Regions from separate parts of the Pseudarthrobacter sp. HLT1-7 genome, predicted to be linked through region 2. Evidence: riboswitches for the same ligand, from Rfam matches in the RefSeq annotation. Region 2 holds a riboswitch; each other region holds the start of a gene.
What was found. A riboswitch is a leader RNA that binds a small molecule or an ion and turns the genes downstream of it on or off. The one in region 2 is predicted to bind S-adenosylmethionine.

Region 1 (10,519 bases), on a different contig from region 2:
CCGGCGGACGGATCCACTGCCACGGTGTGCAGCCCGCGTGCGACCAGCAGGGCGGTGAACTTTCCGGTGCCGGCGCCGATATCCGCAGCGTCCTGCGCCCCGGCCGGGATCAGCCAGTCGGCCGACTCTGCGGGATAGCCGGGGCGGACCCGCTGGTAGTGTTCGCCGCCGTCCTGGAAGCTCTGCCCGAGCTCCTGGCGGCGCTCGCGGTCCAGTTTGGGGCCGCCGCGTGTCACGTGCGATCTCCTTCGGCCAGATCCGGATGGTACCTTTCGAATTTACCGCACGCTGCGGAGGAGCGTTTCCAGCCCAGACCGCTAGCTCGGGCCGCTAGTGGTCATTTTCCCCGGGTCGTCGGGGTCAGGCTGGACCGGGTCCTTCACCTGCCGGGGGACATGCCCATTCTTCGCACCCGGGACTGGGCAAAATGGCACTATGTCCGCCCGCTGGCCCCGGGGCGGGGCATGTCCCTGAGCCCGGCCATCCCACACTCCCGGATCCGGACCCCCGACGAACTAACCAAAATGTCCGCTAACCCAGGCCGCAGGGTGCCGCCCCGGCGGTGCCGGGCGTGTTGGGCGCCCACTGCGGGTAGCTGCGGGAGTCGTTGGCCGGCACCCAGCGGCCGGCATCCACCACATAGTCCCAGCCCAGTCCGTTCTGCCGCAGTTCCTCCAGCCCTGCCAGCAGCCGCTGGGCATCCTCCAGCCGGGAGCCGACGCCGAAGCTGGCCCGCAGCGAGCCTGAGGGCAGCCCGAGCCGGCGGAGCAGCGGATGCGCGCAGAAGCGGCCGTCACGCAGGCCGATGCCGTGCTCCGCGGACAGGTACGCGGCCACCAGGCCGGCGTCGTAGCCCGCCACGGAGAAGTTGACGACGCCGATGCTGCCGCTTCCCGGCCCGCCGCCGTCAGGCCCGCCGTCGTCAAGGCCGGAGTCGGAGAAGATCCGGTGGACGGTGACGCCGTCGATCCGCTGGAGCCCCTCGACCAGGAACGACCGGATGGTGTTCTCGTGGGCCTGCCACTGCTCCGGATCCAGGGCAGCGATCACCTGGGTGGCCCGGGCAAGGGTTGCGGCGCCCAGAACATTGGGGGAGCCGCCCTCGTGGCGGGCCGGCCCGGTGGTCCAGCTGACCGTATCGAGCCGGGCGTCCTGCACCGCTCCGCCGCCGGCCAGGTGCGGGGTGCCGGCGTCCAGCCAGTCCGGCCGGCCCACCAGGACGCCGGCGCCGAACGGCGCGTAGAGCTTGTGGCCGGAGAAGGCGAGGTAGTCGACGTCGTCCGCGGCGATGTCGATCCTGCGGTGCGGGGCCAGCTGGGCGGCGTCGACCACGATCCGGGCGCCGAACTCGTGGGCCAGCGCTGCCAACGCGCGGATCGGCAGGATTTCCCCGGTGACGTTGGAGGCACCCGTCACGGCGAGCAGGCTGACACCGCCGTGGGACAGTTCCCCGCGGAGCCGCTCCAGTGTGGCGGCCACGGTGGGGGCGGCCACAACGCTGCGGTGCGGGACGGCCTGCCACGGCAGCAGGTTGGCGTGGTGTTCGATGTCGAGGAAGAGCACCTCGCCGGTGTGTACGCCGCCGGCGACCGGCAGGCAACCGGCGAGCAGGTTCAGCGAGTCGGTGGTGTTCCGGGTGAAGATCACGGAGTCTTCCGGGCGTCCGCCCACGAACTCGCGGACGATCGTCCGGGCGTTCTCGTACACTGACGTGCTGATCTGGGAGGCGTAGCCGGCACCGCGGTGGACGCTAGCGTAGTAAGGCAGGATCTCGTTCAGGTAGGCCGAAACGACGGACAGCGCGGGGGCGGAGGCGCCGTAGTCCAGATTGGCGTAGCGGACGTGGCCGCCCTGGATCAGCGGCGCCTGGATCTCGGCGCCGGTGACCGCCGAGAGCGGCTGGCGGGCGACGGCGAACGCGTCGTCCGGGCGCCCGGCGTCGGCACCGGCGGCTGCACCGGGGTGGATTCCGGGGTGGATTCCGGGGGCAAATCCGGAGCTGGCAGGAAAAGTGGCAGTCGTCATGGGACCTCGCTCGAAAAGGGACCCCATGTGCCGGGGATCCGCGCTTGCCGGGTCCGTTCCGGACCGGCCAGGTCGTCACCCGGGGCACCCCGCCGCGAAGGGAGGGTTGCCGGCCAGCAAACCGGGGTTTAGCGCTGGCACTCGTGACCTGCTTCGAGCCTAGGACATCCGCGTCGGCGGCGGAAAGGGAGGGCATCAATGTGAAGAGCATTGTTACGCGCCAGGGCCCGCCGACGCTACGAAGCCGCCGTGTCCGGTTCTGTCGCTTCACAGCGCGGCTGATTTAGCCAGGCCAGCCTCCCGCTGCCGGGCGGGCGGGGACTGGTGGGCTGAACGCTGATGCCGAACAGGGCATCCAGCGCCGCCGTGTAGTCGTCCCGGCGGCCGGCCGCCGCCAGTTCCCTGGCGCGGACCGTCGGGATATGGAGCAAACGCCGGACAACGCGCCGCAGGGCAAAGTTCACCTCGTCAGCCGGGGCGCCGCAGCCATGTTGCTTCCGGACCCGCTCCATCTCGGCTTCGAGAACCTCCTGGATGTGCCGGCGCAGCGCCACGACAGCGGTGTCGACGGCGCGGATTTCCTCGTGCTCCTCGAAATGACGCGCGGCCTGCCGAACCAGCGCCCGGGCGAGGTGAAGTGCCTCAATGTCTGCCGAAGGGGCGGCGAGCTGCACGGACGCCAGAGTGATCAGTTCAACGCCTGACAGATCGGCCACCTGTGGATCGAAGTCGTGGCTGGGGGCGAGATCAATCACAGTGACGGCACGTCCCGCATCCTCCCGCCAGTCCGCCAGAGTGGCAGCACTGATGCGTGCCCCAGCCCCGCTGCAGCCAACGATGACGTCTGCCCGGGCAATGGCCGGGGGTAACTCCCGGGCCGTCAGCGCCTTGCCTCCCCGGGCCGCGACAAATTCATCCGAGCGGCCCGACTGCGAGAAAACGGAAATCGTTGTACACCCCCTGGATCTGAGGATCTCTGCAACGCATGAGGCATAGGCTCCAGTGCCGAATAGGACCACCGAGGTGTTGGCGAGGGCCCGTTGCCCGGATCCGGCGGCGATGTCAAGCGCCACAGACGCAATGGACCTGCCGGCGCTGCTTAGCGCGGTCCGGGCACCAACGTTCTTCGCCGTGCGGGAGGCTCCCTGGAATAGTCGGACCAAACGTCCGCTGGCGGTACCGGCAACTTGTGCTTCGGTAAGGGACCGGCGGACCTGGCCGGCAACTTCGCGTTCGCCCACAACAGAGGAATCCAGGCCGGCGGCGACGGCAAAGAGATGCTCGGCCGCAGTGGATCCTTGGTGGTCTTCGAACAGCGCCGTGAGCTGTTGGACGGCCAGTCCGGTGCAGCGGCCGACAGAACCGAGGGCAGCGGAGCGGGCGGCCGCCACCTCGGTGCCGGAGAAAACTTCGCAGTAGATTTCAAACCGATTGCACGTCGACAGAACCACCGATCCGGTCACGGCGGAACTGCTGGCCAGGAGGTGAGCGGCCAGGTCCGATGAACCGGCGTGCAGCCGGGCGGCCACCTCAATGTCGAGATCCCGGTACTTCGCTGCTAGCACCAGCAGGATCGGTCCGGCCGCGTCGTCCCGGGGACCGGAATCCATGGTTTCAAAAGATGCCGGCATGGCTGCAATCCTCCCGGTAGGTGTCCAGACCACCTCGCTCCGGCCGCGGAGCCCGCCGCCGCAGCCAGAGTCCTACAGGTACCTATGGGAATCCTTGGGTCGCCGGACCGCCAGGGAAGCGCAGCAGCCGGCGCCGTTATAGCAGGTCGTCTAGTCCCGGGTTGAGGCGCCTGAGCACCTCGGAGTGCAGGATCGAGTTGGTGGCCAGGGCGTTGCCGCCGAACGGGCCATCTTCCCCCTCGAGGGAGGTGAAGCGGCCGCCCGCCTCGGTGACAATGGGGACCAGCGCGGCCATGTCGTAGAGGTTCAGCTCGGGCTCGCACGCGATGTCGACAGCGCCTTCCGCCACGAGGCAGTAGGACCAGAAGTCGCCGTAGGCGCGGGTGCGCCAGACCTCCTCGGTGAGGCCGAGGAATTCATCCAGGTTTCCCCGCTGCTTCCAGCCGCCCAGGCTCGAGTAGGACAGTGAGGCATCCGAGAGCTCAGAGACGTTGGAGACCTTCAGTCGGGTCGCGGCGGCCAGCGAGCGGCCCATGTACGCACCAGCGCCCTTGGCGGCCCACCAGCGCTTGCCCAGCGCCGGGGCGCTGACGACGCCGACAACCGGCTCGCCCTCGTCCACGAGAGCGATCAGGGTAGCCCAGACGGGGACGCCGCGGACGAAGTTCTTGGTCCCGTCGATCGGGTCGATGATCCAGCGCCGCGAGCCGTGGCCGGAGCTGCCAAACTCCTCGCCCAGCACAGCGTCGCGGGGTCGGGAGCGGGAGAGCTGGCCGCGGATGGCTTCCTCGACGGACTTATCGGCATCGGTGACCGGCGTCAGGTCCGGCTTCGTCTCGATCCGAAGGTCGAGCGCCTTGAAGCGGCTCATGGTCTGGGAATCTACGGAATCTGCCAGTACATGGGCAAGGCGCAGGTCATCGTTGTAGCTCGAAGCGGGTTGACTCATGGTTCCAAGCTACCGCCAAAGCGGCCGGCCGGCCGGGAGGCTGCGTCGCTGCGCCACGGGAAGCGGGACAGCCGGGCGCAACCGACACGTCAGGAGACGGTGCCCAGTTCCTTGACGTCCTGCGCTTCCATCCGCGGGTCGGTGCCCAGCAGCCGGCGCAGCGAGGTCAGCCGGGCGGGGCCTGACGGGCCGGCATGTCCCCCCGCTACCCAGGCGTCGACACCGCAGTTGACGGCGCTGGTGTTGTGCTTGCAGCCCCGCTCGCAGCGGTCGGTGCCGGGTTCCAGATCCGGGAAGGAACGCAGGATCCGGTCCGGGTCCACATGGGCCAGGCCGAAGGAACGGATGCCGGGGGTGTCGATGATCCAGCTGCCGGACGGTGCATCGTTGACCTTGAGGGCCAGCGCCGAGGAGGAGGTGTGCCGGCCGCGCCCGGTCACGGCGTTGACGCCGCCGGTGGCGCGCTCGGCCCCGGTCAGGGCGTTGACCATGGTGGATTTGCCGACGCCGGAATGGCCCAGCATCACCGTGACCTTCCCGTCGAGGTAGTCGCGCAACTGTGAGACGGCGTCCTTGTCGAGCCGCGCCGAGAGCCCGTCGTCCGAGCGGGCGTCGATTCCGGAGGCGGCAGAATCCGCCGTCTTGGAAATGATCACCGGGAACGCGAGGTGCTGATAGTTGGACAGCAGCCCGGCGGGATCCTTGACGTCGGCCTTGGTGACGAGCAGCAGGGGAGAAATGCCGGCGTCGTAGGCGGCCACGAGGGCACGGTCGATGAAACCGGTCCGGGGTTCAGGGTTGGCGGCCGCCACCACGATCACCAGTTGGTCGGCATTGGCGACGACGGCGCGTTCGATCGGATCGGTGTCGTCCGCGCTGCGCCGTAGCAGGGTTTTGCGGTCCTGGATCCTGACCAGCCGGGCCAGGGTGTCCGGCTCGCCGCTGACGTCCCCCACAAGGGAGACGAAGTCGCCGGCCACCACAGGGTTGCGGCGCAGTTCCCGGGCGCGGGCGGCGATGATCTTGCGTTCCTCGCCGGTGCCCTCGCCGACGACGGCGGTGTAGCGTCCGCGGTCGACGGTGATGATCCGGCCGGTGACTGCATCGTCGTAGCTGGGCCGGTCCTTCGTGCGGGGGCGTGAGCCCTTCTTATTGGGGCGGATCCGGACATCGGACTCATCCCAGGAGTCAGTGCTGCGTGCCACTGGCGGCGTCCATTTCTGCAGCGGCTGCGTCCGCCGGGGGTGCGTCCGGCGGGGCGGGCGTCCCGGCAGAGGACTGGGCCAGCATGGCTTCCCACAACCGGGGGAAGTCCGGCATGGTCTTGGCTGTGGTGGCGATGTCCTCGACCTCGATGCCGGCTACGGCCAGTCCCAGGATGGCGCCGGCGGTGGCCATCCGGTGGTCCGCATAGCTGTGGACGGCGCCGCCGTGCAGCGGAGCGGGCCGGATGATAAGGCCGTCGGACGTCTCTTCGGCGTCGCCGCCGAGGCGGTTGATCTCGGTCACCAGTGCGGCGAGCCGGTCCGTTTCGTGGCCGCGGAGGTGGGCAATTCCGCTCAGCTGGGAGGATCCGGAAGCCAGGGCACAAAGGGCAGCCACGGTGGGCGCGAGTTCGCTGGTTCCATCGAAGTGGGCGCCCTTGATCTCCGGGCCGCCGGTGACGGTCAGGATGCCGTCCTCCAGCGTAACGGTGGCTCCCATGGTGGTGAGAATGCTGCGCCAGAGGTCCCCCACCTGGGTGGTCCCGGCGGGCCAGCCCGGGATCCGGACCGTGCCGCGGGTTGCCAGGGCCGCCGCGAGGAAGGGGCCGGCGTTGGAGAGATCCTGTTCGATGCGGCGGTCAAAGGCGCGGATGGGCCCGGGGGAGACAGCCCAGTGGTTCGGGACCGAGTCATCCACGGTCACTCCGACGCCGCGCAGCACGGCGATGGTCATGGTGATGTGGTCCATGCTGGGCACGGGTTTACCGGGGTGTTCGGTGCTGCGGTGTTCCAGGTGTAGCCCGTCCGTGAAGCGCGCGCCGGCCAGCAGCAGGGCGGACACGAACTGCGAGGACGCGCTGGCATCGATGACAAGGTGCCCGCCGCGGACCTCACCGGTGCCGTGGACGGTGAACGGCAGGGACGACGCCGGCCCGCCGTCGGGCGCGCTGACAGCGACGCCGAGCCCCGTGAGTGCCTCGATGATGGTGGCCATCGGCCGGTTGCGGGCGTGCAGGTCGCCGTCGAACAGCGTCTGTCCGTTACGCAGTGCCGCCACCGGGGGGACGAAGCGCATGACGGTGCCGGCCAGGCCACAGTCGATTCCGGTGCCGGCCGCGGGGCTGTCCAGGCTGATGGGGGTGATTTCCAGGTCGGGGCCGAAGGCGCCGTCACCGGGGACCTCCGTGATGGTGGCGCCGAGCCGGCGCAGCGCCTCGATCATCAGGGCGGAGTCCCGGGAGTGCAGCGGCGCACGCAGTCGCGAGGGCCCGTCGGCGATGGCCGCCAGCACCAGATACCTGTTGGTCAGGGACTTGGAGCCCGGCACGGTGACCGTCGCGTCGACGGGCCGGCCGGCGAACGGCGCCCGCCAGAGCGGGGCGACGCCGGCCGGGACGGGGAGGGCAGCTGCGGTGGGGGTGGTGCCGGCCATGTGCTTGCTTATGATCCGACGGTGTGGTCTACGGCCTTACGCACCGCTTTGTCGGCTTTCTTCAGCTGCTTGCCCGTGGTCTTCCTGACGTCAGAGGCGAGGTGGCCGGCGTTCTTCCTGGCGTCGGACGCGAGGTGCTCCGCGCGCCAGGCCAGGCTGGGCTTGCCGTTCGTGTCCACGGAGGCCAGCAGCACGCCGCCCGTCAGCGAGACGTTTTTCAGCAGCTGCTTGCGGCGGGCGTCGCGGCCCTCCTTGGAGGTGATGTCCGCGCTGCGCCATTCGACGTAGCCATTAAGGGCGGAGATGACGGCCAGGACGGTGGCGGCAAGGCGGGCGGACTTGCCGAGCGCGAAGAGGACGCCGGCACCTACCTGGGTGCCGCCGATGACGCGGGCCAGCACCTTTTCATTTGTCTGGAACGGCAGGGACTCAGCCGCGCGGCGCAGCAGGGGGGACAGCTGTGCCGCAGTGTCATCCGCATTCTTCAGCTTGTCCACACCGGCAAGGACGAAACTGGAGGCGAGCATGGGGCGGGCGAGAAAGCGGACAAACGGCATGGATTTCCTCCTGGAGAGACGAACCGCGGAATCGACGCGGGAGAACCGGTTCCAGTCTTGCACTTTTGCGGAATATTTGCCCGCCGGACGTGGTTGTGAGTGGCAGGTTCCAGCCGCTCTTCAATGGCTGGATTTTGAGTCGGATCAGCCCGGTAGCCGGGCTGCAACACACAGGCACGGCCGGACCAATCCGGTGCGGCCCGAGGAGGCGGAGATTTGATTCTGGTCAAGGACAGTGTGGAGCTGGCAGCAGATCCCATGCAAGCGTGGGGCGTCGCCCGCCAGGATGGTTCCGGTGCCCGCCGGACGGTGACAGTAGACTTGAAAGCGATGAGCACCATGGATCCGGCCGTTGCGGCCATGCACGAGGTAGCCGGAAACGGTACCGCGCCCGCCAAGTCACCTGTTGCCGGGCCCGCTGGCGCACCCCGTGAGGCTGCCCCGGCGGCTGAGGAAGTCCTGGCTGCGCCGGGTGTCGATGCGCCGGCCAACGAAGCCGCCGTCCGGGAGACCATCGTGGATGGCCGGCTGCTGGACGTCGCGGTCGAGTCGTCGGACGAGCGCCGGGTCCGTTTTGAACGGGACGCCATGCAGTATGTGGACCAGTTGTACTCCGCGGCCATGAGGATGGCAAGGAATCCCGCAGATGCCGAGGACCTCGTCCAGGAGGCCTACACCAAGGCCTTCTCCGCGTTCCATCAGTACAAACCCGGGACCAACCTCAAGGCCTGGCTGTACCGCATCCTCACCAACACCTACATCAATCTCTACCGCAAGCGGCAGCGCGAGCCGCTGCAGTCGAATTCGGACACCATCGAGGACTGGCAGCTGGCCCGCGCCGAGTCGCACACCTCCTCGGGACTGCGTTCGGCTGAGGCCGAGGCGCTGGACCACTTGCCGGATTCTGACGTTAAGCGGGCGCTGCAGGCGATCCCGGAGGAGTTCCGCCTCGCGGTGTATTTCGCCGACGTCGAGGGCTTCGCGTATAAGGAAATTTCAGACATTATGAACACGCCGATCGGGACCGTTATGTCACGGTTGCACCGGGGCCGGAAGATGCTGCGGGATATGCTCGCCGACTACGCCGCCGAGCGGGGATTCAAAGCCGCAAATACCGCTGCGGCGCCCGGAAGCAATAAACAGGAGAACAGGAAATGAGCGACTGCCAGGGACTGGGCGATTGCGACGACGCCCGGATGGAACGTATTTACGAGTATCTGGACGGGGCGCTTACGCATGATGACATCGCTGAGATCAAGGATCACCTGGACGGGTGCCCGGAGTGCTTTGAGCAGTACGACCTCGAATGTGTCATCCGCGTAATGGTGAAGCGTTCGTGCACGGAGGCGGCACCGGAGAACCTTAAGAACGCGATCCTCGAGAGGATCCATACAATCCGGCCCGTCGAGGCCTGAGCGTCCGCGGCCCACTGGCATAAAACGAATGACCCCGGAATCCTCAAGGATTCCGGGGTCATTCGTTTCAAGCTGTTAATTCAAGCTTTTGCTTAGGCGTTGGGGCGCTTGCCGTGGTTCGCGCCGCCACGCTTACGGTCACGACGTTTACGTGCACGTTTGCTCATAGCTGGCCTCCTTAATATTGGTACTCACAAGAGCTGCCCTCAAGTCTCCCACATCGGGACCCGGGCCGCGAACCGGCGGTCTGCCCGCCGGCGGGCTCAGCCGAGCGAATTGCGGATCGAGATCCGGGCCTGGTCCAGCACCGTCTTGACCGTCTCCAGCGTCACTGGAGTGATGGGCTGCCGGCCGCCGTGGCGGCGCAGCTCCACTCGGATGTCGTCGCGGAAGGTCTGGACCAGCATTTCCGCTTCGCGCAGGCGCCGGTCGCTCTCCTGGGAGTAGCGCGGGCCGGTGAGGGCGCCGACCGTTGATCCTGCCGCACGGGCCGTGGAGCGTGCCGCCTCCGCCGTCGCGGCGAGGTCGGCCCGCAGCCCGCGCATATTTTCCCGGATATCCTGCCGCAGGTTGTCGGCGAGACGGCGGACCGAGGCCGAGATGTCATCCTCCACTCCGGCCAGTTCGTCCCGCCTGCTGTTGAGCTCAACGAGGCCGGCCGGGGTGATGCTGTAGTTGGTCCGGCGGCCCTCCGTCCGGGTGGCCACCAGTCCTTCCTCCTCCAACTTGCCGAGCCGCGGGTAGATGGTGCCGGCGCTGGGGGAGTAGGTGCCGCCGAACCGTTCGCTGAGTGCCTTGATGAGTTCGTAGCCGTGCTTGGGGCCGGACTCGAGCAGCGCGAGCAGATACAGGCGCAGCGCTCCGTGGGCAAAGACCGGAGGCACTAGTGCCCCGTTTCGGGATCCGCGGTCGGCTGGCCGTGGAAGACGGAGGTTTTTCCCGAGACGGAGTTGGTGCGGACCAGCATGAGCTGGGCATCAGGTCCCGCGATGGTCTCCACGGCACCGCCGGGCTGGGAATATTTCTGGTCATCGATGACCACAGTGCCGCTGGCGGTCTTGGCGATAATGTCCACGCCGACGTCGTGCGGCAGCCGGATAGTGACGTCGCCGGACACGGAATTCGAGCCGAAGTCCTGGGTGAAGCCGTGCAGATCGAAGCCCAGGTCGCCGCTGACGGTGTTCGCCCGGACATGGCTAAGATCGCCCGAGGCTGTGACCTCGCCGGAGACGCTCCTTGCTGTGAAGACGCCCTGGTGGCTGCGGGCGATCACCTCGCCGCTGACGGTGTTCACGGACAGGTTCC
Region 2 (10,519 bases):
CGTGTACTCGGTGGTGCAGCTGCTGGACAAGATGACCCGGGCGCCGCTGGCTCAGGGCACCTCCACGCTGAACCGTTCGCAAAGCCCCCGCGAGTACTTCGATCTCACCTACCAGCTGCTGGACATCATCTTCGCCCTGGTTCCGGTGGTGCTGGTGATCTATTTCCTCTCCGAGCAGCGCCCCGCGCTCGGGTCCGGAGCCGGCGGGCCCGGCGCCTCGGCCTTCCAGAAGCTGGGCTTCAATTTCGCCCGTCCCGGCAAGGACCTGCTGCAGGGGCTGGGCCTGGCGGCTCTGATCGGCATCCCCTCGCTAGGCCTCTACGCCGCGGGCCGGGCGCTGGGGATCACGACGGCGATCATCCCCAGCGCGCTGGACTCCTACTGGTGGACGGTGCCGGTGCTGATTCTCTCCGCGGTCCGGCACGGGATCGTGGAGGAAGTCATTGTGTTGGGCTACCTGCTGGACAGGCTCCCCAGGTTGGGTTGGAGCATCCCTGTGGCCATTTTCGCCAGCTCCATGCTGCGCGGCAGCTATCACCTGTACCAGGGCTTCGGGCCGTTCATCGGCAACGCGATCATGGGCGTCATCTTCGCCTGGATCTACACCAAAACCCGCCGGGTGATGCCGCTCGTGATCGCGCACGCGCTTCTGAACACCGTGGCGTTCGTGGGCTTCAGCCTCTTCGGCAAGGCCGTGGGCCTGGGCTGAGTGGGCATAAAGCAACGCGGGGTCACTTCGCGCCCATCCAGAGGTTTGGGACGGGCGCCAAGTGACCCCGCGTTGCCCTCGAGAGCCCACGCTCCAGCCGAGGCCCTTAAATAGATATCGGCCGCCATCGATGGGGGGCGTCATTGGCACCCGCCGATAGCGGCCGAAGTTGGGGGGAGTGTCAGATTGTGACGGCTCCGGAGGCCGTCTCGAACGTGACGGAGAGGATGCCGGGTGTCCCGCGGGGGGCGAGCCAGTTCACGGCCACGTCCTCCAGCGGCTTTTCCACCGGAACACCGAGCCACTCGGTCACGCGCTCGGCAGAGCCCGCGATGGTGAGGGCCGACATCTTGACGTTGCTCTCGTAGGCCTTCGACGGGTGGAGCTCCGGATCTCCCTCCCACTTGAGCATGTATGGGACCTGGGGATCGGCGATGAGACCGAGGATGCCGATCTGCTTCCAGACGAGTTCGCGGCCGTCGGGGAACTTGCGGTTGCCGTTGACGGCGGCGCGGCCGAGCCGTTCCTCAAACGGTGCCAGGTCCTTGACCTCGACGCACCAGCCCATCCACCCGCCACCCGCCTCGGAGCGCGCACGGACGGCCTGGCCGAAAGGGGCCTTGTCGGATGCAGGGTGGTTCAGGACCTCGACAACCTCGAGGTACTTGTGTCCCGCGAGCGGGATAATCATGTTGCGGGTCCCGAATCGGGGGTGTACTCCGCCCTTCACGGCTTCGACGCCGAGGGCAGACGCAATTCGTTCGGTGGTGGCAGCCAAGCCATCTTGTTCACAGGCGTAAGAGACGTGATCCATGCGCATGCCCTCATCTTGGCACTTTGTGATCCGGCTCTCTGCTTAGGGTCCCCTAACCGAAATGGCGTGTCGCGTGATGCGGCCTGTCGACGCGGACTTCCGCCGTCATCACTCTCCCGGAAGGCGCCCCATCCGGCGCACAGCTTCATCTTCGTCACAAAGCTAGCCACGCCCGGTGAACGTTTCCTAGACTGAGCCCAGGTCATGAGTGCCAGCAGATAGCCCCGGCTTGCTGGCCGGCAACCCTCGTTTCGCGGTGGGGTGCCCCGGGTGAAGACCTGGCCGTCCGGCGCCCGCCGGAGGGCAAGCGCGGCGCCTGCGCCGCTCGGGGCCGATGAGCCCCGGGGCGGACAGTGCCCGGTCCTTTGAGGAGCATCCCAATGTCCAAAGCCTGGTCCTTCGAAACCCGCCAGATCCACGCCGGCCAGGAGCCGGACAGCGCCACCGGCGCGCGGGCGCTGCCCATCTACCAGACGACGTCGTTCGTGTTTCCCAGCGCCGAAAGCGCCGCGAACCGCTTCGCCCTCGCCGAGCTCGCCCCGATCTACACCCGGATCGGCAACCCCACCCAGGACGCCGTGGAGCAGAGGGTGGCGAGCCTGGAAGGCGGCCTCGCGGCGCTGCTCCTGAGCTCCGGCCAGGCCGCCGAGACCCTGGCGATCCTCAACGTGGCCGAGGCAGGCGACCATGTTGTGGCAAGCCCCAGCCTCTACGGCGGCACCTACAACCTGCTGGCGCACACACTGAAGAAGTTCGGCATCTCCGTGACCTTTGTGGAGGACCCGGACAACCTGCAGCAGTGGCGCGATGCCGTCCGGCCCAACACCAAGCTGTTCTTCGGCGAAGTGGTCTCCAACCCCCGCCAGGACGTGCTGGACATCGAGGGCATTTCGACGGCCGCCCACGACGCCGGTGTGCCGCTGATCGTGGACAACACCCTGTCAACCCCCTACCTGATCCGCCCGATCGAGTGGGGCGCCGACATTGTGGTCCACTCCGCCACCAAGTACCTCGGCGGCCACGGCACCGCGATCGCCGGCGTGATCGTGGACTCCGGCAACTTCGACTTCGGCAAGGATCCGGAACGGTTCCCCGGCTTCAACACCCCCGATCCCAGCTACAACGGCCTCGTGTACGCCCGGGACCTCGACAAGGACGGCGCCCTCGGCGCCAACCTTTCCTACATCCTCAAGGCCCGCGTCCAGCTCCTGCGCGACCTCGGCTCGGCGGTGTCGCCGTTCAACGCCTTCCTCATCGCGCAGGGCATCGAGACCCTGAGCCTGCGCGTCGAGCGGCACGTCGCCAACGCCACCACGGTGGCCGGATGGCTTGAGGCACGGCACGACGTCGAATCCGTCGCCTACGCGGGGCTGCCGTCCAGCCCCTGGTACGAGCGCGGCCGCAAGTACGGGCCCAAGGGCACCGGCGCCGTCGTTGCGTTCAACATCGCCGGGGGAGCGGAGGCCGGAAAGCGCTTCGTCGATGCCCTCGAACTGCACTCCCATGTGGCGAACATCGGCGACGTGCGCTCGCTGGTGATCCACCCGGCGTCGACCACCCACAGCCAGCTGACGCCGGAACAGCAGGCGATAGCCGGCGTGACCCCGGGTCTGGTGCGGCTGTCCGTGGGCCTGGAACACATCGATGACATCCTCGAGGACCTCGACGCCGGATTCCGCGCGGCCAAGAGCGCCTGAGCACCGCCGCTCCCGGCGTGCCGCCGCTGGAAATTCGGGCGCTTGAGCTTAGGGGCGCTTGAAATTCGGAGCGCGCGACGCCGGAAGTCATACGGTCGTCACAATCTTCGCCACAACGGCGCCTCCTTTCGTAAACTCAATGAAGGTCATGAGTGCCAGTGACAGCCCCGGCTTGCTGGCCGGCAACCCTCCTTTCGCGGCGGGGTGCCCCGGGTGAAGACCTGGCCCGCCGGTCAGCTGACGGCGGGCAAGCGCGACGTTAGGTCCTCACATGAGCATTGCCGTCACCCGCAAGGGTGTACCCGGGAACAAGACCCCCCATAACCCAGCTGCCTCGCCGGAAACGGAAAGGCCGGAAACCAGAAGCCCGGAACCCGCGCGTCCGGAAACAGCCCGTTCCGAAGGAGTCCCGGACGGGACCGTGCAATACCTCCGGATCGGGGACCTCGAGCTCGAATCCGGCTCGACGCTGCCGGACGTCACCCTCGCCTACGAGACGTGGGGGACCCTCACCCCGGACGGCTCCAACGCGGTGCTGATCGAACATGCACTGACCGGGGACACCCACGTCACCCGCGGCGCCGGCGAGGAACCGGGCTGGTGGGAGCAGCTCGCCGGCCCCGGCGCCCCGGTGGACACGGACACGTACTTTGCTGTCTCCGTCAACATCCTCGGCGGCTGCTACGGCTCCACCGGACCGTCCTCGCCTGCGCCGGACGGCAAACCCTGGGGCTCACGCTTCCCGCTGGTCACGCTGCGGGACACCACCGCGGCCGAGGCCAGGCTGGCCGACGCCCTCGGCATCCGCTGCTGGCACGCCGTCCTGGGCGGCTCCCTCGGCGGCGCACGCGCCCTTGAGTGGGCCGTCAGCTACCCGGAGCGGGTCCGGCGCTGCGCCGTGATTTCCATCGGCGCCAGCAGTACCGCCGAGCAGATTGCCTTCGCCCAGGCCCAGACTCTCGCCATCCGACAGGACCCCAACTTCAGGGGCGGGGACTACTACGGCGGTCCGGAACCGGAAGCTGGCCTGGCCTTGGCGCGCCGGATCGCGCACATCACCTACCGCTCCGCCGCGGAACTGGACGGCCGCTTCGGCCGGAACGCCCAGGCGTCCGAGACCCCGCTGGAAGCCGGTTCCCTGGCTGGCCGCGGACGCTACCAGGTGGAGAGTTACCTCGACCACCAGGGCAACAAACTGGTCCGCCGCTTCGACGCAAACAGCTACATCGCCATCACCGAGGCGCTGATGAGCCACGACGTCAGCCGCGGCCGCGGGGCACTCGAGGAGGCGCTGGCTCCGGCCACGGCGGACTTCCTGATCGCGGCTGTCGACTCGGACCGGCTGTACTTCCCGTCCCAGTCCCGGGCCCTCGCCGACGCATTGCCGGGCGAGGTTGCGGTGCACACCATCGAGGCGCCGATCGGCCATGACGGCTTCCTCACCGAGATCGGCCAGCTCAGCGGCCAGCTCCGGCAGAACTTCTTCGGCTAGTGTGCATTTTCGTTTGTACGTCGGGGGTTCAGGCAGCGCCAGGACGTTTTAGCGCCGGGGGACATGCCCATTCTTTGCCCCCGGGACTGGGCACAATGACTCTATGCCCACCTGCCGGCCCGGGCGCGGGGCATGACCAGCCCAGCGGGCAGCTCCCGTCCGGCGGGCATTTTCGTTGACCTGGCCGGACGTAGGTGGCCGTTGGCGCCGCTCCTTCCCGGTTACCTGCCGCCACTGCTCCTGTCGGCCCGGGGAAGGCCCGGATTCCCGCGGGCTTGTGGCGCCGGGCGCCGAAGTAACTGGGCAGGAACGTCGCGGCCTGTCGCGTTGGGCTGGTCCGGTCAGGCGTTGGGCTGGTCCGGCGGCGTGGAATCTGGCGTCGCCGCGGGAGGACATGCCCATTCTTCGCACCCGGGACCGAGCACAATGACACTATGTCCACCCGCGCACCCCGGCGCGGGGCATGTCCCAGCGCTGTGCCCTCCCAGCCCCCGTTACCCCCGGGCCAAGACCCCCGACGAACTAACGAAAATGTCCACTAGCCGCTCTTCGGCTCTTGTACTGCCGGACCGGCTGCGGTCCGGGCGCGGTGGCCGGGCTCAGGGACATGCCCCGCGCAGGGGCCAGCGGGCGGACATAGCGTCATTATGCCCAGTCCCGGGTGCGAAGATTGGGCATGTCCCCCCGTTACCGGCACAAAATGGTCCAGGTCCGGCCCGGAACTTCCTCTGCTGCAGATACGCCGGTAGGCTCACGGCGCATGACAACGATCGATGAACAGGGCCGTACGGAACCTCCCGTCGCGGCAGGCGAGGCCGCTACGCTGCTGGGATTCCTTGACTACCAGCGAGCCACCCTCGAGTGGAAGTGCGCCGGCCTGGATGCCGCCGGCCTTGACGCGAAGACCGCCGCCTCGACCATGACCCTGGGCGGCCTGCTGAAGCACATGGCCTACGTCGAGGACAGCTGGTTCGCCTACTCCCTGTTCGGGCAGGACCGGCAGCCCCCGTGGAACACAGTGGACTGGACAGCGCACCCCGCCTGGGAGTTTGACTCAGCCGCCCTGGACTCAGGCGAAGCCCTCCGCGCACTCTGGCAGGGCGCCGTCGTACGCTCACGCTCCCTCGTGGCAGAGACCCTGGCCGGCGGCGGGCTGGACTCGCTGGCCCTGCGCACCTGGCCCGACGGCGGGGCGCCCAGCCTGCGCTGGATCGTCTGCCACATGATCGAGGAGTACGCGCGGCACAACGGCCATGCCGATCTCCTGCGCGAATCCGTGGACGGAAGTACCGGAGAATGAGGCACCTGTGTGCATTTTTGCAGATGGGCCCTGCACTAATGGCCGTTGAGGCCGCGGGCATGAGCGTCCATACTCGTTGAGAATGATGCCCGTGTCACACGTCACAGGTATTCTCTGTCCAGTGGTCCATAGGGTGTCGACGGAGACACCGAAGGAGTCGACATGACTACGCAAAATGCCGCCGCGAGGCGACCGGAAGAGCCCGACGTCAAGACGTCCGGCCTGAAGAAGGTTGTGACGGCCTCCATGGCCGGCACGGTCGTGGAATGGTATGAGTTCTTCCTCTACGCCTCCGCCGCCACCCTGGTCTTCGGCAAGCTGTTCTTCCCGAACTCCGGCACTGAGCTCGATGGCATCATTGCAGCCTTCGTGACCTATGCGGTTGGTTTCGTTGCCCGCCCCATCGGCGGCATCGTCTTCGGGCACTTCGGTGACAAGTTCGGCCGCAAGCAGCTGCTCCAGCTGAGCATCATCCTCGTCGGTGTCGCCACCTTCGCGATGGGCTGCCTGCCCACCTTCCAGCAGATCGGCTACTGGGCTCCGGCACTGCTGGTCTTCCTGCGGTTTGTCCAGGGCTTCGCCGTCGGCGGCGAATGGGGCGGCGCCGTCCTCCTCGTTGCCGAGCACAGCCCCAGCAAATCCCGCGGATTCTGGTCCAGCTGGCCGCAGTCGGCGGTTCCGATGGGCAACCTGCTCGCCACCGGTGTGCTTTTCACCCTCTCCTCCACGCTGTCCCCGGCTGACTTCCTCAGCTGGGGCTGGCGCGTGGCGTTCTGGCTCTCCGCCGTGATCGTGGTAGTCGGCTACTACATCCGCACCAAGGTCCAGGACGCCCCGATCTTCCTCGAGGCACGCAAAGAAGTTGTTGTGGAGAACAAGGGATACGGCGTCGCCGAGGTCTTCCGCCGCTACCCGCGCGGCGTCTTCACGGCCATGGGCCTGCGCTTCGCGGAGAACATCCTCTACTACCTTGTGGTCACCTTCTCCATTACCTACCTGAAGATCGTGGTCCAGACGGACACCTCGCGCATCCTGCTGCTCCTGCTGGTGGCGCACTTCGTCCACTTCTGTGCAGTGCCGCTGGTGGGCAAGCTCTCCGACGCTTACGGACGCAAGCCCGTCTACATGGCCGGCGCCATCCTCGGCGGGACCTGGGGCTTCTTCGCCTTCCCGATGATGGACACCAAGAACGACCTGATCATCCTCGCCGCCATCACCATCGGCCTCTTGTTCCACGCCCTCATGTACGCCGGCCAGCCGGCCATCATGGCCGAGATGTTCCCGACCCGGATGCGCTACTCCGGCGTCTCGCTCGGCTACCAGGTCACGTCAATCGTGGCCGGTTCGCTGGCTCCGATCATCGCGACCGCGCTGCTGAGCCAGTTCAAGTCCTCCACTCCGGTGGCCATCTACCTGCTCGGCGCCTGCATGGTCACGATGGTGGCAGTGTTCTTCCTCAAGGAAACCCGCGGCATCTCGCTTCACGACGTCGACGCCGCCGACGCCCGCGGCACCGCCGACCTCCTTGCCGCCGGCAAGAAGTAACAGGCAGAACAACGGCCCTTGTCCCCGCGCTGCGGGGGCAGGGGCCGTTGTTGTTGGCCGCCGGGCTCAGCCCAGCAGGACGTCCTGGCGCTCGGCGATCTCGGTTCGGATCGTGGCCAGCACAGCCAGTACCGGGGCCGAGCGCAGCGACTCCGAGCGTGCCACCGCCCAGATCGGCAGCTGGCGCTGGAAATCGTCCGGCAGTACGGGCAGGAAACCGGGGTTCCCGACCACCAGGAAGTTGGGCAGCAGCCCGATCCCGGCGCCGCGCCGCACGGCCTCGAGCTGGGCGAAAATGCTGGTGGCCTGGAAGCTGGACCGCGGCATGGGGAGCTGGGTGGAGCGGTGGCCGAGTTCCGCGACCTGCAGCGCCGATTCCACGTAGGAGACAAAGCCGTGCTGCCGGACGTCGTCGAGCGTCACCGGCAGTCCGCGTTCCTGCGCGTACTGCGGACTGGCGTAGAGCCGGAGGAAGTAGTTGGACAGGAAGATGGTCTGCGCGTTGCTGACGTCCATGTTGCCAACCACCACTTCGAGGTCCACGCCCGAGCGGTTCCGGCTGACCTTGCGGGTGGCGCTCAACATCTCGACGTTCAGAAGCGGGTGCTCCTGCTGCAGCCGGACCAGCGCCGGGGTGAGGAACTCGGCGCCGAAACCGTCCGGGGTGCTGATCCGGACCAGGCCGGAGAGCGCATCCCCGCTGTGGGCAATGCGGTTTGACAGCGCACCGAGGGTACCTTCAATTGCCTCGGCCGCAGTCACCGCCTGGCTGCCGAGCTCCGTCAGCTCCCAGCCGTGCGGGCTTCGCTCGAGGGTACGGCCGCCCAGCTGCTTGTCCAGGGCCAGGATCCGCCGGGAAATGGTGGTGTGCGTGGTGCCGAGAGTCTCCGCCACCGCGTTGAACCGGCCAAGCCGGGCAACGGTCAGCAGGATGAGCAGGTCATCCGGGCTCGGAAGCCGCCTTAAGTCCACAACCGTCCGCCTTCCGGAGTATGTGCATCGATGCACATACCATCTGTAGTTTTTCGTCTTGATTGCACTGTAACAGGGTGTGATGCTGGACACGGAACGTTCGGCGGAACGTCCGGCGAAACGGCCGGATTGTGCGGACGCGGACAAAGACCCACGAAGTACGCACGACAAAAAGCAAAGGAGCTTACGCCATGGCAGTAATCGCTTGGATTGGACTGGGGAACATGGGCGGGTCCATGTCGGTGAACCTCGCCAAGGCCGGCCACAACGTCCGCGGCTTCGACCTCAACGCCGAGGCCGTTGCTGCCGCTGTGGCCGGCGGCGTGAAGCCGGCCGCCAGTATCGCCGAAGCGGTCGACGGCGCAGACGTCGTGTTCACCATGCTGCCCAAGGGCGAGCACGCCCGCGCCGTGTACCTCGGCGGGGACGGCGTCCTGGCCCACGCGGACACCCGCACGCTGCTGGTGGATTCCTCCACGATCGACATCGCCTCCGCCCAGGCCCTGCACGACGCCGCCGCTGCCGCAGGCTTCCGCTTCGTCGACGCGCCCGTCTCCGGCGGGATGAGCGGCGCCAAGGCTGCCACCCTGACCTTTATGATTGGCGGCGAAGCAGGCGCCGTGGCCGAGGCCACCGAGTACATCAAGCCGATGGCCGCCAACATCATCGCCACCGGCGGTGCCACCACCGGCCAGGCCGCAAAGATCTGCAACAACCTCATGCTCTTCATCAACCTGGCCGCGACGGCCGAGGGCGCCGTGCTGGCGGACCGGCTCGGCCTGGACAAGCAGGTTTTCTGGGACATCGCCTCCGTCTCCTCCGGCGACAGCTGGGCGCTGCGCACCTGGTATCCGGTGGCCGGCGTGGTTCCCACGGCCGCTTCCAACAATGACTTCGCCCCGACCTTCACCACAGAGCTGGCCAACAAGGACATCGGACTCGCCATCAGCGCCGCCCATGACACCGGCACCCCGCTGGTGATCGGGGAGCACGTCCAGCAGCTCTTCCAACAGCTCGTCGACGCCGGCCAGTCCGGCATGGACTGCTCCGCGATCGTCAAGCTGGTCGACGGCAGCCTCGACTCCGCCAAATAGAAACTGCCAAGTAGCCACCGCCCTCTCCACGAAAGAGACCCACCCCATGGAACGCATTCCGCACTTCATCAACGGCGCCCTGATTTCCGACGCCGATCGCTACGGCCCGGTCTTCAATCCGGCCACCGGCGAGCAGGAGAAAGAGGTCGCCCTGGCCTCCGCAGCCCGGGTCGAGGAGGCCATTGAGGCCGCCCGCGCCGCCCTGCCGGGCTGGCGCGCCACCAGCCTGGCCAAGCGCACCGCCATCTTCTTCAAGGTTCGGGAACTGCTGATGCAGCGCCGGCCCGAACTGGCGGCCCTGCTGACCAGCGAACACGGCAAGGTCCTCTCCGATGCCGAGGGCGAGATCACCCGCGGCCTGGAAAACATCGAATTCGCCACCGGGCTGTCCCACGCGCTCAAGGGCGAACGCTCCGAACAGGTCGCCGGCGGCGTCGACGTCCACTCCGTCCGCCAGCCGGTCGGCGTCGTCGCCTGCATCACGCCGTTCAACTTCCCCGCCATGGTGCCGCTGTGGATGATCGGCAGCGCCCTGGCCTGCGGCAACACGGTGCTGCTCAAGCCCAGCGAAAAGGACCCGTCCTCCGCCGTCTTCATCGCGCAGGTCTTCGCCGAGGCCGGCCTGCCCGCAGGGGTCCTCAACGTGGTCCACGGCGACAAGGAAGCCGTCGACGTGCTCCTTGAGCATCCGGCCGTCAAGGCCATCAGCTTCGTGGGCTCGACGCCGATCGCCCAGTCCATCTACAAACGCGCCGCCGATCATGGCAAGCGCGTACAGGCCCTCGGCGGCGCCAAGAACCACATGGTGGTCCTGCCGGACGCGGACCTGTCCATGGCCGCCGACGCCGCCGTCTCCGCCGCCTACGGCTCCGCGGGGGAGCGCTGCATGGCCGTCA
Region 3 (10,519 bases), on a different contig from region 2:
CCAACGGCTTGTGGTGGGGCCTCCTGGGAGTAGCGGCGTTCTCGTTCACGGTCCCGTTCACCAAGGTGGCGGTCGCGGGGCTCTCGCCGTTGTTCATCGGCTCCGCCCGTGCGGTCATGGCCGCGATCCTGGCAGTCCTGGCCCTCGCACTCACGCGGCAGCGCCTGCCCCGGGGCGTGCAGTGGACGCGGCTTGCGGTGGTCGCCGGCGGGATCGTCGTGGGCTTCCCGTTGCTCACCTCGTTCGCGCTCACGACGGCGCCCGCCACCCACGGCGCCGTCGTCATCGCGCTGCTTCCGGCCGCGACGGCAACGGCCGCCGTCCTCCGGGCCCGCGAGCGTCCACCGGCAGGCTTCTGGGTTGCGAGCGCCATTGGCGCTCTGGCGGCAACAGTTTTCGCCTCCGCCCAGTCCGGGGGCTTCGGGCAGCTGGGCTGGGCGGATCTGCTGCTCCTCGGCGCTGTCGTGGCCGCCGCCATCGGCTACGCGGAAGGTGGCCTGCTCGCACGCGAGCTCGGCGCCTGGCAGACCGTGTCCTGGGCGCTTGTCCTCGCATCCCCCCTGATGGTGTTCCTGACAGCGCTCTCCGCTGGCCACCAACCGCCGTCGGGCACGCCCGTCCAGTGGGCCGCCCTTGCCTACCTCGGCGTCGTCAGCATGTTCCTCGGTTTCTTCGCCTGGTACCGCGGCCTGGCCATCGGCCCCATGGCCCAAGTCAGCCAGATCCAACTCATCCAGCCCGTGCTGAGCATCTGCTGGGCCGGGCTCCTACTGGGCGAGACTTTGACCTGGCCCACCATCATCGGCGGCCTCGCCGTCATCCTCTGCGCCGGCATCGCAGTCCGCGTGCGGCAAATCCCGCCGCCCGCGGCACGGCTTCCCTGACGGTTCACCCACCGCCAGGGTCCTTCCCGGCGCAACGCCAGCGGCCGGGCCAGCCCGGGCCAGTAACATCCCGGACCAGCCCGGGCAGCGGGTACGCTCTATTTCATGAGTCCCGCACCCGTCATCATCGCCATTGACGGACGCTCGGGCGCAGGCAAGACCACCCTGGCGATCGAACTGGCGGCACGGCTCCGCGAGCACCACAAGGTCTCACTTTTCCATCTGGAGGACATCTACCCCGGCTGGAACGGACTTGCCGCCGGCATTGAACGCTACGCCTCCACGGTCCTGGCGCCGCTCCGCCGCGGTGAGCCGGCCCAGTGGGTCAGCTGGGACTGGAGCAACCACTACGACGGCGGGACCCGCACCACCCGGCCGGCCGAGATCATCCTGGTCGAAGGCGTCGGCGCCGCTGCGGAAGCGGCCCGGCCCTTCGTGGACGCGGTGATCTGGGCCGATGCGCCGGAGCAGGACCGCCGCAGCAGGGCGCTGGCCCGCGACGGCGACAGCTACGAACCGTTCTGGGAGCAGTGGGCTGCCCAGGAGGAGGAGTGGCTGGCCGCCGATGACGTTCCGGCCCACGCCGATGTGCACGTGCTCAACACCGCCGACGCCGACGCCCCCGGGGAGGTGCTGCAGGCCCTCCAGTACCTGCCCGCCGTGGCCCCGGTGCTGCTGCCCGAGCTCGCGGCCCGCCGCGGCCTCCAGCTACGGGCCGAACGGATCGACGCTGTCCCGGACGCCGCCCGGCTCTTTGAGCTGCTCTTCGGCCGCTCGCGGAACGCGGTGTGGCTCGACTCATCCCTGGACCCGGCGGGTCCAACCCATTACGGCCTGGCACCCGAAGCCGCGGAACGCAGCCGCTTCAGCATCCTGGCGGACGACGGCGGCCCCTTCGGCCAGGCTGTCCGGCACAGTTCCGGGAAGACCAGCGTGGGCGTCCGAAATTCCACTGTAAGAACCGAGGGACCGTTTTTCCGCTGGCTGGACGGCGTCTGGGGACGCCGGGCCCTGCGCGCGCCCGAAGGCTACCCCTGCGAGTTCACTCTGGGCTGGCTCGGCTACCTCGGTTATGAGCTCAAGCGCGAGACCGGCGGCAGCGACGTCACCGCGGGCACGCCGGATGCCTGCCTGATTTTCGCCGGCCGCGCCGTCGTGCTGGACCACCGGGAACGAACGGTGTGGCTGCTGGCACTGGACACCGCCGACGCCGGGGACTGGCTGGCGACAGCCCGTGCCGCGGTGGCGGCGGCCGAAGCGGTGCCGCGACCGGTGCCTGCCGGCGAACGTGCCGCCGTCGTACATCCTGCCGTCGAACATGCCGGGCCGGCCTTCGCCGCGCGCGACTCGGAGGTCTCGTACAAGGCCAAAATCACCGAGGCCCAGCGTGAGATCGCGGAGGGCAACAGCTACGAGGTCTGCCTCACCACCGCCCTGACGGCACCTCTGATTCCGGGGGAACTGGACCCCTGGCAGGCCTACCTGGCGCTGCGCCGGCGGAATCCCGCCCCGTTTGCCAGCTATCTGCGCTTCGGGGACCTCACCGTGGCCAGCACTTCGCCGGAACGTTTCCTCCGGATCGCGGCCGACGGCGGGATGCGGGCCGAGCCGATCAAGGGCACGCGCGGCCGGGACGCCGACGCCGGACGGGACGGGCTGCTGCGGCGGGACCTCGAATCCTCGCCCAAGGACCGGGCCGAGAACATCATGATCGTGGACCTGCTGCGCAACGACCTGAGCCATTTCGCCATGCCAGGCTCCGTGTCCGTGAGCCGGCTGTGCGCGATCGAAAGCTACGCCACCGTCCACCAGATGGTCAGCACCATCGACGCGCGGCTCAGACCCGGTGCGCCGCGCGCCGAGGCCGTCGCGGCCTGCTTCCCCGCCGGATCCATGACGGGCGCCCCCAAGATCAGTACCATGGCCATTCTGGACCGGCTCGAAGATGCACCCCGCGGCATCTATTCGGGCGCGATCGGCTATTTCTCACTCAACGGCGCCACCGACCTCGCGGTCGCGATCCGGACCCTCGTGGTCACGGAGCAGGCCGGCGGCGGGGCCGGACTGAGCCTCGGCGTCGGCGGGGCGATCACGGCGGATTCCGCACCGCAGGAGGAGTACCAGGAGATCCGGACCAAGGCCTTCGGCGTCCTCTCCGCGCTCGGCGCGCAGTTCCCGCCCGGCTGACGCCTCTGAAGAGTGCGCCGGGCTACTGCAGGGTCGCGGTCAGCCGCGCGACGTTGTCCACATACTTGACCAGCATGGGACGCTTCATCCAGTCATCGAGGACAAGTTCGCGCGAGATGTCCCGGTAGTTGTCCTCCACGGCACGGATCCGCTTGACGATGTCCTCGCCCAGGACCATCACCGAGACCTCAAGGTTCAGCGAAAAGGAGCGCATGTCCATATTGCTCGAGCCGAGCACTGCCACTTCGTCGTCAATCGTGAAGTGCTTCGCGTGCAGCACGAACGGCGCCTTGTACAGGTAGATCCGCACCCCGGCCTCGAGCAGGGCCTCGTAGTAGGACTGCTGGGCGTGGTGGACCAGGAGCTGGTCGCCTTTTTCCGAGACAAACAGTTCGACGTCGACGCCGCGTTGCGCCGCCGTCGTTACGGCGTAGAGCAAAGAGTCGTCCGGGACGAAGTAAGGGCTGCAGATAGAGACCTTGTGCTGCGCCGAGTAGATCAGGGTGTTGAAGAGCCGCAGATTGTTTTCGGTGATGAAGCCGGGGCCGCTAGGGACCACCTGCGCCGTGATCGCCCCGGCGTGGGGTTCGGGCCGGTGCGCCAGCTGGTCCTCGAGCGCCTCGTCCGTTTCGCTGAGCCAGTCCGTGGCGAAGACCACGTTGAGGGTGGTGACGATCGGGCCGCGGAGGCAGGCCATCAGCTCCACCCACTCGCGGCCCACCTTGCGGTGCCGGGGGTTGTTGTAGGACGGCTCGATCAGGTTCTGCGAGCCGGTGAAGGCGGTCTCGCCGTCGATCACCATAATCTTGCGGTGGTTGCGCAGATCCGGCCGGCGCCACTGCCCGCGCACGGGCCGGAGCGGCAGCATGGGCCGCCAGCTGATTTTGCTGGCCTTGAGCCGGGCGATCAGTTTGCGGTAGCCCGGGATCCGCAGCGTGCCGAGGTGGTCGAACAGGAGCCGGACTTCGACGCCGCGCTCGGCGGCCTCTTCCATCGCGGTCAGCAGATCGTCCGTGAAGTGGTCCGAGCTCAGGATGTAGAACTCCGCGTTGACGAAGCTCTTGGCCTCCCGGACCGCCGCCGCCATCGCCTTGATCGAGTCAGTGTAGCCGGGCAGCAGCTCCACGCTGTTCCCGTCCACCATGGGCAGCGAGCCCAGGGTCTTATTCAGTTCCGCGGCGGACGCCACCCATTCCGGACCGCTGTACCGGCTTTCGAGATCCGCCAGCTCGGACGTGCCGGCGCGGACCCGCCGGTTCACGGCATCCTGCTGCGCTCTGCGCTTCCGCGACAGCCGGAAGTTACCGAACAGCAGGAACAGCACCACGCCCACGGCAGGGACGAAGAAGATGATCAGCAGCCACGCCATCGCGGTGGTGGGCCGGCGGTTTCCGGGGATGATGCCGAGCGCCAGCACGCGGATGGCGAGGTCGATCAGGGTCAGGATGAGAATGGCCCAGGATGGGAGTGTTTCCGCCAGCGAAAATAGCCACAGCACAGGCGAACCCCTCCAATCCAGGACCCGCGGAACAGTTCCGAATCGGGCAACCTGCAAATCTTATCCCGTGGCCGGCCGCACTAAGCTGAAGCCATGACTTCTCCTGCCTCCGGTCCCGGCCCCCTCACGGTTCTGGTGTTTTTGGATCCCGCGTTCGAAAACGGCCGTCTTGCCGATGCCTCAAAACCCCAGCTGATGGTCACTGACCAGGGTGCCACGCGCGGTGACGGGGTCTTCGAATCCCTCCTTGCGGTCGGCGGGAAGCCCCGCAAGCTTCAGGCCCATCTGGACCGCCTTGCCGGATCCGCAAGGCTGCTGGAGCTGGATATTCCTGCCCAGGAGGCCTGGCGCCGGGCGATCGAGACCGCGATCATCGAGTACCGGGGCCCGCGCACCTCCGCCGAACCGGGCACGGACGGGGGCACTGACGAGCTGGCCGTGAAGCTCCTCGTGACCCGCGGCGTGGAGGGCACCAACACACCGAACTGCTGGGTCCAGGCTTCGGCTCCCGGTGCCGCCGGGCGCCGCCAGCGAGAGACCGGAATTGACGTCATCCTGCTGGACCGCGGCTACGACAGCGAGGCCGGCGAGCGCGCCCCCTGGCTGCTGATGGGCGCCAAGACGCTCTCCTATGCCGTCAACATGGCCGCGCTGCGCTATGCGCACGCCCAAGGTGCGGACGACGTCATCTTCGTCTCCGCGGACGGCCGGGTCCTGGAGGGCCCGACGTCCACGGTGCTGCTCGCCCACCTGGAATCCTCCGACGACGGCGCCGGCGGTGTCCGCACCGTCCGGCGCCTCATCACGCCGCAGCTGGACAGCGGGATCCTGCCCGGCACCTCGCAGGGCGCCCTCTTCAAAGCCGCCAAGGCCGCCGGCTGGGAGCTGGGCTACGGGCCGCTGGAGCCGAACGATCTGTACGACGCCGACGCCGTCTGGCTGATCTCAAGCATCCGGCTGCTGGCCCCGGTCAACCACATCGACGGCAGGGAAATCGGCACCCCGGAATTGCGCAGGCAGCTCACGGCCGAGCTCAACGCGCTCTACGCCACCATCGAATGACCACGATTTAGAGCAACGCGGGGTCACATAGCGCCCATCCGGCGGCCCGGGATGGGCCGTAGGTGACCCCGCGTTGCCCCATGCTTTCGGTTCCGGATTGTCCGGCCTGCGGCCCCGCGCCCGGAGCCGCTCCGCCGCCCTGCCAGGACGCTGAGCTCCTTCACCAGAGCGGCCAGCAGCGCGAGACCGCGGTATACGGCATAGACCGGGAGAAGCGGGAACACCCACACCTGGCGCAGCTTCCCCCACGAGCCGTTGATCACCAGCTCCAGCGCCGCGACTCCCAGCGTCGCGGAAACCGCCACGCCGCCCAGCACCGTCCAGGCATCTGCTCCGAGCCGGCCATAGCCCAGCGACACCAGACAGGCCAAAGTGAGCAGGCCCGCGAGCTGGAGCACGGGCACAAAGACGGTGACCAACAGCGCCGCCATGAGGCTGTCACCGAGGGCGCGCCGCCGCAGGTCCCCTATCGCGGACTTGTGGATCCACAGGGACTGCAGAAGCGACCGTTCGCGGCGGACCTGGTGGCTCCAGAGCGCGCCCATATTCGACGGCCCCGCCTTCTGGATCAGGGCGCGCGGTGCAAATACAACCCGGTACCCGGCCTGGCGCACCCGCCAGCCCAGCTCAAGGTCACCCTCCGCCGTGTCTTCGCGGAATGGTCCCACCTCGGCAATGACGGTGTGGCGCACAGCTGTCATTCCCCCGGACATGGTGGGGAGGCCGCCGGTCACCGACTGTGCGCGCCAGGTGGTGCCGCTGCCCAGCCGGCGGATGAGGTCCAGGACCCGGGCCGGACCCGACGTCGGCTCCGTTGTCCCCTCGCTGCCGCGGACCGCCCCGGTGCGCTGGTCCTCGAAGCCTTGAAGCATCCGGTCGATGGTGCGCGGGGTCACGGCCGCGTCCGCGGCCAGGAACATGAGGATCTCCCCCGTGGCGTAACGGATGCCCAGGTTCAGGGCGCTACCCGTGCCGGCATGGGCCTGCGCCGTGACGACGATCCGTCCGTCCTGCGCGGCGAACCCCGCCATCAGCTCGGCGGTGTTGTCGGTGGAGCCGTCGTCCACGAGGATCAGCTCGTACCGCTCATACCTGCTCGCCTGGACGGACCGGACGCAGTTCGCAATCACTGCCGCCTCGCTGTGCGCCGGAACAATGATGGACACCGTGGGCCACCGGGCCCAGAGGCCGGGCGGGCCGCTGCGCCGTCGGCGGGTGGCCCGGACCTCGAACCAGGCCGCAAGTGCCAGGGTAAGGACTCGTGCCAGCCCGAGGGCCAGGACCGGCAGCCCGAGGGCCATCAGCCAGGTGTGCTCCGCCGCCACGGCCGGCTCAGCCCAGCGTTTTTGCGTAGACAGCCGGGCACCGCCGGAAGGACGCAGGGTTGAACGACGGGAGGAGGAAAGTAGCCAGAACCGCGTCGAGCAGCTCGGGCGCGGACGCGCTGCTGGCCCCAAAATGTGCACTCACGCCAAGCACCACCGGGGCCGCATCGGCACGGCACCGGATATCGACGTCCACGGGCCCGGTCAGGCCGAGCACGCGGACGGCAGCCAGGGCCAGCCTGCCGATCCCGGCGGCTTCGCCTGCCGCCACCCGCCGGCCGGAATCCCCGCTTCCGAAGTCTGTGCTTCCGGAGTCTGTACTTCCGGAGTCCCCGCCTCCGGAGCCCGGGCTGCGCGGCCCGGTCTGCTCGACGACGACGGCGATTGGCGCCATGACGTTGTGCACGGGTGTGCCGAAGACCATGGCGAGGTACGACGTTCCCGGTATGAACTCCTGGACGATCTGGCCGTCCGGCAAAAGTCCCCAGTCCACCGCGCCGGCTTCGGCCAAAACTTGAACACCGTGACCGGCCTGGGCCGACCTCGGCTTCAGGACGACGGGACCGCCCAGTGCCGCCAGGGACGCCGGAGCGGCGGCGAAGTCGCTGGCCACGCCGAACCGGGGAACGGGGATCCCGGCCGCGTGCAGCGTCCAGGCTGTGAAGAGCCGGTCGTTGGCGAGGGCGACCGGGCCAGGGTCGGCGACGATGAGCCGGATGCCCTCGGCGAACCCGGCGCGGGCTGCGGCCAGGTGCGGAAGTTCCTCGCTGAGCGTGGGAATGACCACATTGAGGGATCGTGCGTCGATGAGCCGGCGGAGCGCAGGGACCCAGTCCGGATCACCAGGCGGCGGGATACGGACGGTCTCGGCGCCGTCGGGGCCCTGAACGTCGCGGTTGTCGGCGCCGAGAACGGGAATTCCCCGGGCCGACAACTGCGCAGCGACGGCGCGGCCGGCTGCGCTGCCTACTCCGGTGACCAATATGCGTGGACCCATGGTTCCCCCTCCACTGCGTCCCGCCGCTGCCGGTTCTTCGGCAGCGGCGGTTCACAGGCATCTGAGACCTTGCCGGCCATGCGGCCGGACCTGTCCTCCCAGTAGACCGGCCACCGGCCGGGAGCACACGAGTGGCCACTACTTGCAACGCCCGCCCCGGCACCACTGCCGTCCGGCGCAGCTACCTGCTTCTCGAGGGACCACCATGAGGTCACGGACCGGTCCGGTTACTAAACATGACGACGACGGCGGTGCGGGCCGGCGTCGTAAGTGTTACGTTTTTGGGGAGTAATGAGACCCGGCGCCAAGCCCTGACTGGCCGGTCGGCAACCCTCCCTTTCGCGGCGGGGTGCCTCAGGTGAATACTCGGCATATCGACCATTCGAGCTGCAAGCGTGAAAGAAGGAGATCCGTCGTGACTGACGCGTCCGCCCCCGCCGTGCCAAGCACAGCACCCGCCCCGTCCCCCGCGGCAACTGCCGCGACTGCCGCAACCGCCGCAACCGAAGAGGAAAAGCTGGCCTACCGCCTGTTCACCGGCCCAGACGACCGCGCTTTCTGCGAGCGCGTCTCCGCTGCCCTGGCCGAGGGCTATGTGTTGCACGGAAGCCCCTCCGCTACCGTCAACGGCAGCAGCGTCATTGTTGTCCAGGCTGTGGTGCTGCCGGCAGCAATCGCCAGCGCGGACGCCGCCGTCGCCAGCGCTGTCGAGGATCTGGACAGCGACGGTTTCGGCTACGAAGAGACCATCGAGGGCCACGCGTGAGGTACGCCGGGGACCTCAGCCCGCAGGAAGCCTGGGCCAGGCTTGAGGCGGGCGCGCTCCTGGTGGACGTCCGCACCGAGGATGAATGGGCCCACATCGGCGTCCCGGACACCGCATCCGCGAACGGCACCCGGAACGCCCCGCTGTTCATCCAGTGGAACCTGGCCGGCGGTATCCCCAACAGACAGTTCGTGGACCAGCTGAAACAGCAGGCACCCGAAGGTCACGGCATCGAACTGATATTTCTCTGCCGTTCCGGCGTGCGCTCCATCGCCGCCGCGGAGGCCGCCACCGAGGCCGGTTTCACCTCGTACAACGTCCTCGAAGGTTTCGAGGGCGAACCGGACCGGCACGGCGGACGGACAGTCAACGGCTGGAAGAACCGGGGCCTGCCCACCATCCGCGGAAAGCACTAGGTGACCTTCAATCCCGACGCCGCCGGCTGGGGTCCCGGCACGCAGGCCGTCCGCGGCGGACTCGACCGCACCGGCTTCCAGGAAACCACCGAGCCGATCTTCCTTAACTCCGGTTTCGTCTACGAATCAGCCGCCGCAGCGGAACGCGCCTTCACCGGCGAGGACGAGCGCTTCGTCTACTCCCGCTACGGCAACCCCTCTGTGGCGACCTTCCAGGAACGGCTCCGGCTGCTCGAAGGCACCGAGGCGTGCTTTGCGACGGCGTCCGGGATGTCCGCGGTGTTCACCGCTCTCGGCGCGCTGCTGGCGGCGGGCGACCGTGTGGTGGCCGCCCGCTCACTTTTCGGCTCCTGCTTCGTGATCCTCAACGAGATCCTGCCGCGCTGGGGCGTGGAGACGGTCTTCGTGGACGGCCCGGACCTGGCACAATGGCAGGCCGCGCTGGCCGAGCCGACGACGGCGGTCTTCTTCGAGTCGCCGTCGAACCCGATGCAGGAAATCGTGGACATCGCCGCCGTGAGCGAACTGGCACACGCAGCCGGCGCCACGGTCGTCGTCGACAATGTCTTTGCCACTCCCCTGCTGCAGCGCTGCGGGGAGCTCGGCGCGGACGTGATCGTCTACTCCGGCACCAAACACATAGACGGCCAGGGCCGGGTGCTCGGCGGCGCCATCCTGGGTACCAGGGAATTCATCGGGGGCCCGGTCAAGCAGCTCATGCGCCACACCGGCCCGGCGCTCTCCGCGTTCAACGCCTGGGTGCTGACCAAGGGTCTGGAAACCATGGCCCTGCGGGTGAACCACTCCGCGGCGTCGGCCCTGCGGCTGGCCGAATGGCTCGAGGGACAGCCCGCGGTGAGCTGGGTGAAGTACCCGCTGCTGAAATCGCACCCGCAGTACGGGCTGGCCGCGAAGCAGATGAAGGCCGGCGGCACGGTGCTCACGCTTGAGCTCTCGCCGTCGCCGGGCCGCACCGCCAAGGACGCCGCGTTCGCCCTGCTGGACGGGCTGCGCATCATCGATATCTCCAACAACCTGGGCGACGCGAAGTCCCTCATCACCCACCCCGCCACAACAACACACCGTGCCATGGGCCCGGATGGCCGTGCGGCGATCGGGCTTAGCGACGGCGTCGTGCGGCTCTCCGTGGGACTGGAAGACAGCGATGACCTGATCAGCGACCTCGGCCAGGCGCTCAAGAAGGTCTAGCGGGCATTCTCGTTAGTTCGTCGGGGGTCCGGGCGCGGTGGCCGGACTCTGGGACATGCCCCGCGCCGGAGCCAGCAGATGGACATAGTGCCATTGTGCCCGGTCCCGGGTGCGAACAATGGGCATGTCCCGCTGGACTGGACACCGACCCGAAGGGACATGCCCCGCGCCGGAG

Region 1: it holds a riboswitch for S-adenosylmethionine, as region 2 does, so the genes downstream of both, AC50X6_RS04350 (aminotransferase class V-fold PLP-dependent enzyme) here and metX (homoserine O-acetyltransferase MetX) in region 2, are expected to answer to the same signal.
Region 3: it holds a riboswitch for S-adenosylmethionine, as region 2 does, so the genes downstream of both, AC50X6_RS12605 (DUF1737 domain-containing protein) here and metX (homoserine O-acetyltransferase MetX) in region 2, are expected to answer to the same signal.

What each region holds. Positions count from the first base shown of each region.
Region 1 is NZ_JBWZCH010000003.1:138,301-148,819, reverse strand. It holds gene AC50X6_RS04355 (class I SAM-dependent methyltransferase) at 1-236, opposite strand, end outside; gene AC50X6_RS04350 (aminotransferase class V-fold PLP-dependent enzyme) at 532-2,025, opposite strand; SAM riboswitch class IV at 2,061-2,174, opposite strand; gene AC50X6_RS04345 (glutamyl-tRNA reductase) at 2,262-3,656, opposite strand; gene hisN (histidinol-phosphatase) at 3,793-4,605, opposite strand; gene rsgA (ribosome small subunit-dependent GTPase A) at 4,695-5,810, opposite strand; gene aroA (3-phosphoshikimate 1-carboxyvinyltransferase) at 5,794-7,242, opposite strand; gene AC50X6_RS04325 (DoxX family protein) at 7,251-7,799, opposite strand; gene AC50X6_RS04320 (sigma-70 family RNA polymerase sigma factor) at 8,130-8,957, shown strand; gene rsrA (mycothiol system anti-sigma-R factor) at 8,954-9,214, shown strand; gene AC50X6_RS04310 (50S ribosomal protein bL37) at 9,307-9,381, opposite strand; gene AC50X6_RS04305 (PadR family transcriptional regulator) at 9,478-10,098, opposite strand; gene AC50X6_RS04300 (DUF4097 family beta strand repeat-containing protein) at 10,098-10,519, opposite strand, start outside.
Region 2 is NZ_JBWZCH010000010.1:64,615-75,133, forward strand. It holds gene AC50X6_RS11375 (CPBP family intramembrane glutamic endopeptidase) at 1-709, shown strand, start outside; gene AC50X6_RS11380 (VOC family protein) at 891-1,529, opposite strand; SAM riboswitch class IV at 1,724-1,839, shown strand; gene AC50X6_RS11385 (bifunctional o-acetylhomoserine/o-acetylserine sulfhydrylase) at 1,904-3,220, shown strand; SAM riboswitch class IV at 3,365-3,480, shown strand; gene metX (homoserine O-acetyltransferase MetX) at 3,492-4,712, shown strand; gene AC50X6_RS11395 (DinB family protein) at 5,473-6,012, shown strand; gene AC50X6_RS11400 (MFS transporter) at 6,175-7,557, shown strand; gene AC50X6_RS11405 (LysR family transcriptional regulator) at 7,624-8,529, opposite strand; gene mmsB (3-hydroxyisobutyrate dehydrogenase) at 8,721-9,623, shown strand; gene AC50X6_RS11415 (CoA-acylating methylmalonate-semialdehyde dehydrogenase) at 9,670-10,519, shown strand, end outside.
Region 3 is NZ_JBWZCH010000012.1:71,310-81,828, reverse strand. It holds gene AC50X6_RS12635 (DMT family transporter) at 1-884, shown strand, start outside; gene pabB (aminodeoxychorismate synthase component I) at 990-3,071, shown strand; gene cls (cardiolipin synthase) at 3,094-4,569, opposite strand; gene AC50X6_RS12620 (aminodeoxychorismate lyase) at 4,663-5,631, shown strand; gene AC50X6_RS12615 (glycosyltransferase family 2 protein) at 5,655-6,956, opposite strand; gene AC50X6_RS12610 (ATP-grasp domain-containing protein) at 6,964-7,953, opposite strand; SAM riboswitch class IV at 8,241-8,355, shown strand; gene AC50X6_RS12605 (DUF1737 domain-containing protein) at 8,471-8,719, shown strand; gene AC50X6_RS12600 (rhodanese-like domain-containing protein) at 8,716-9,135, shown strand; gene AC50X6_RS12595 (O-succinylhomoserine sulfhydrylase) at 9,136-10,344, shown strand.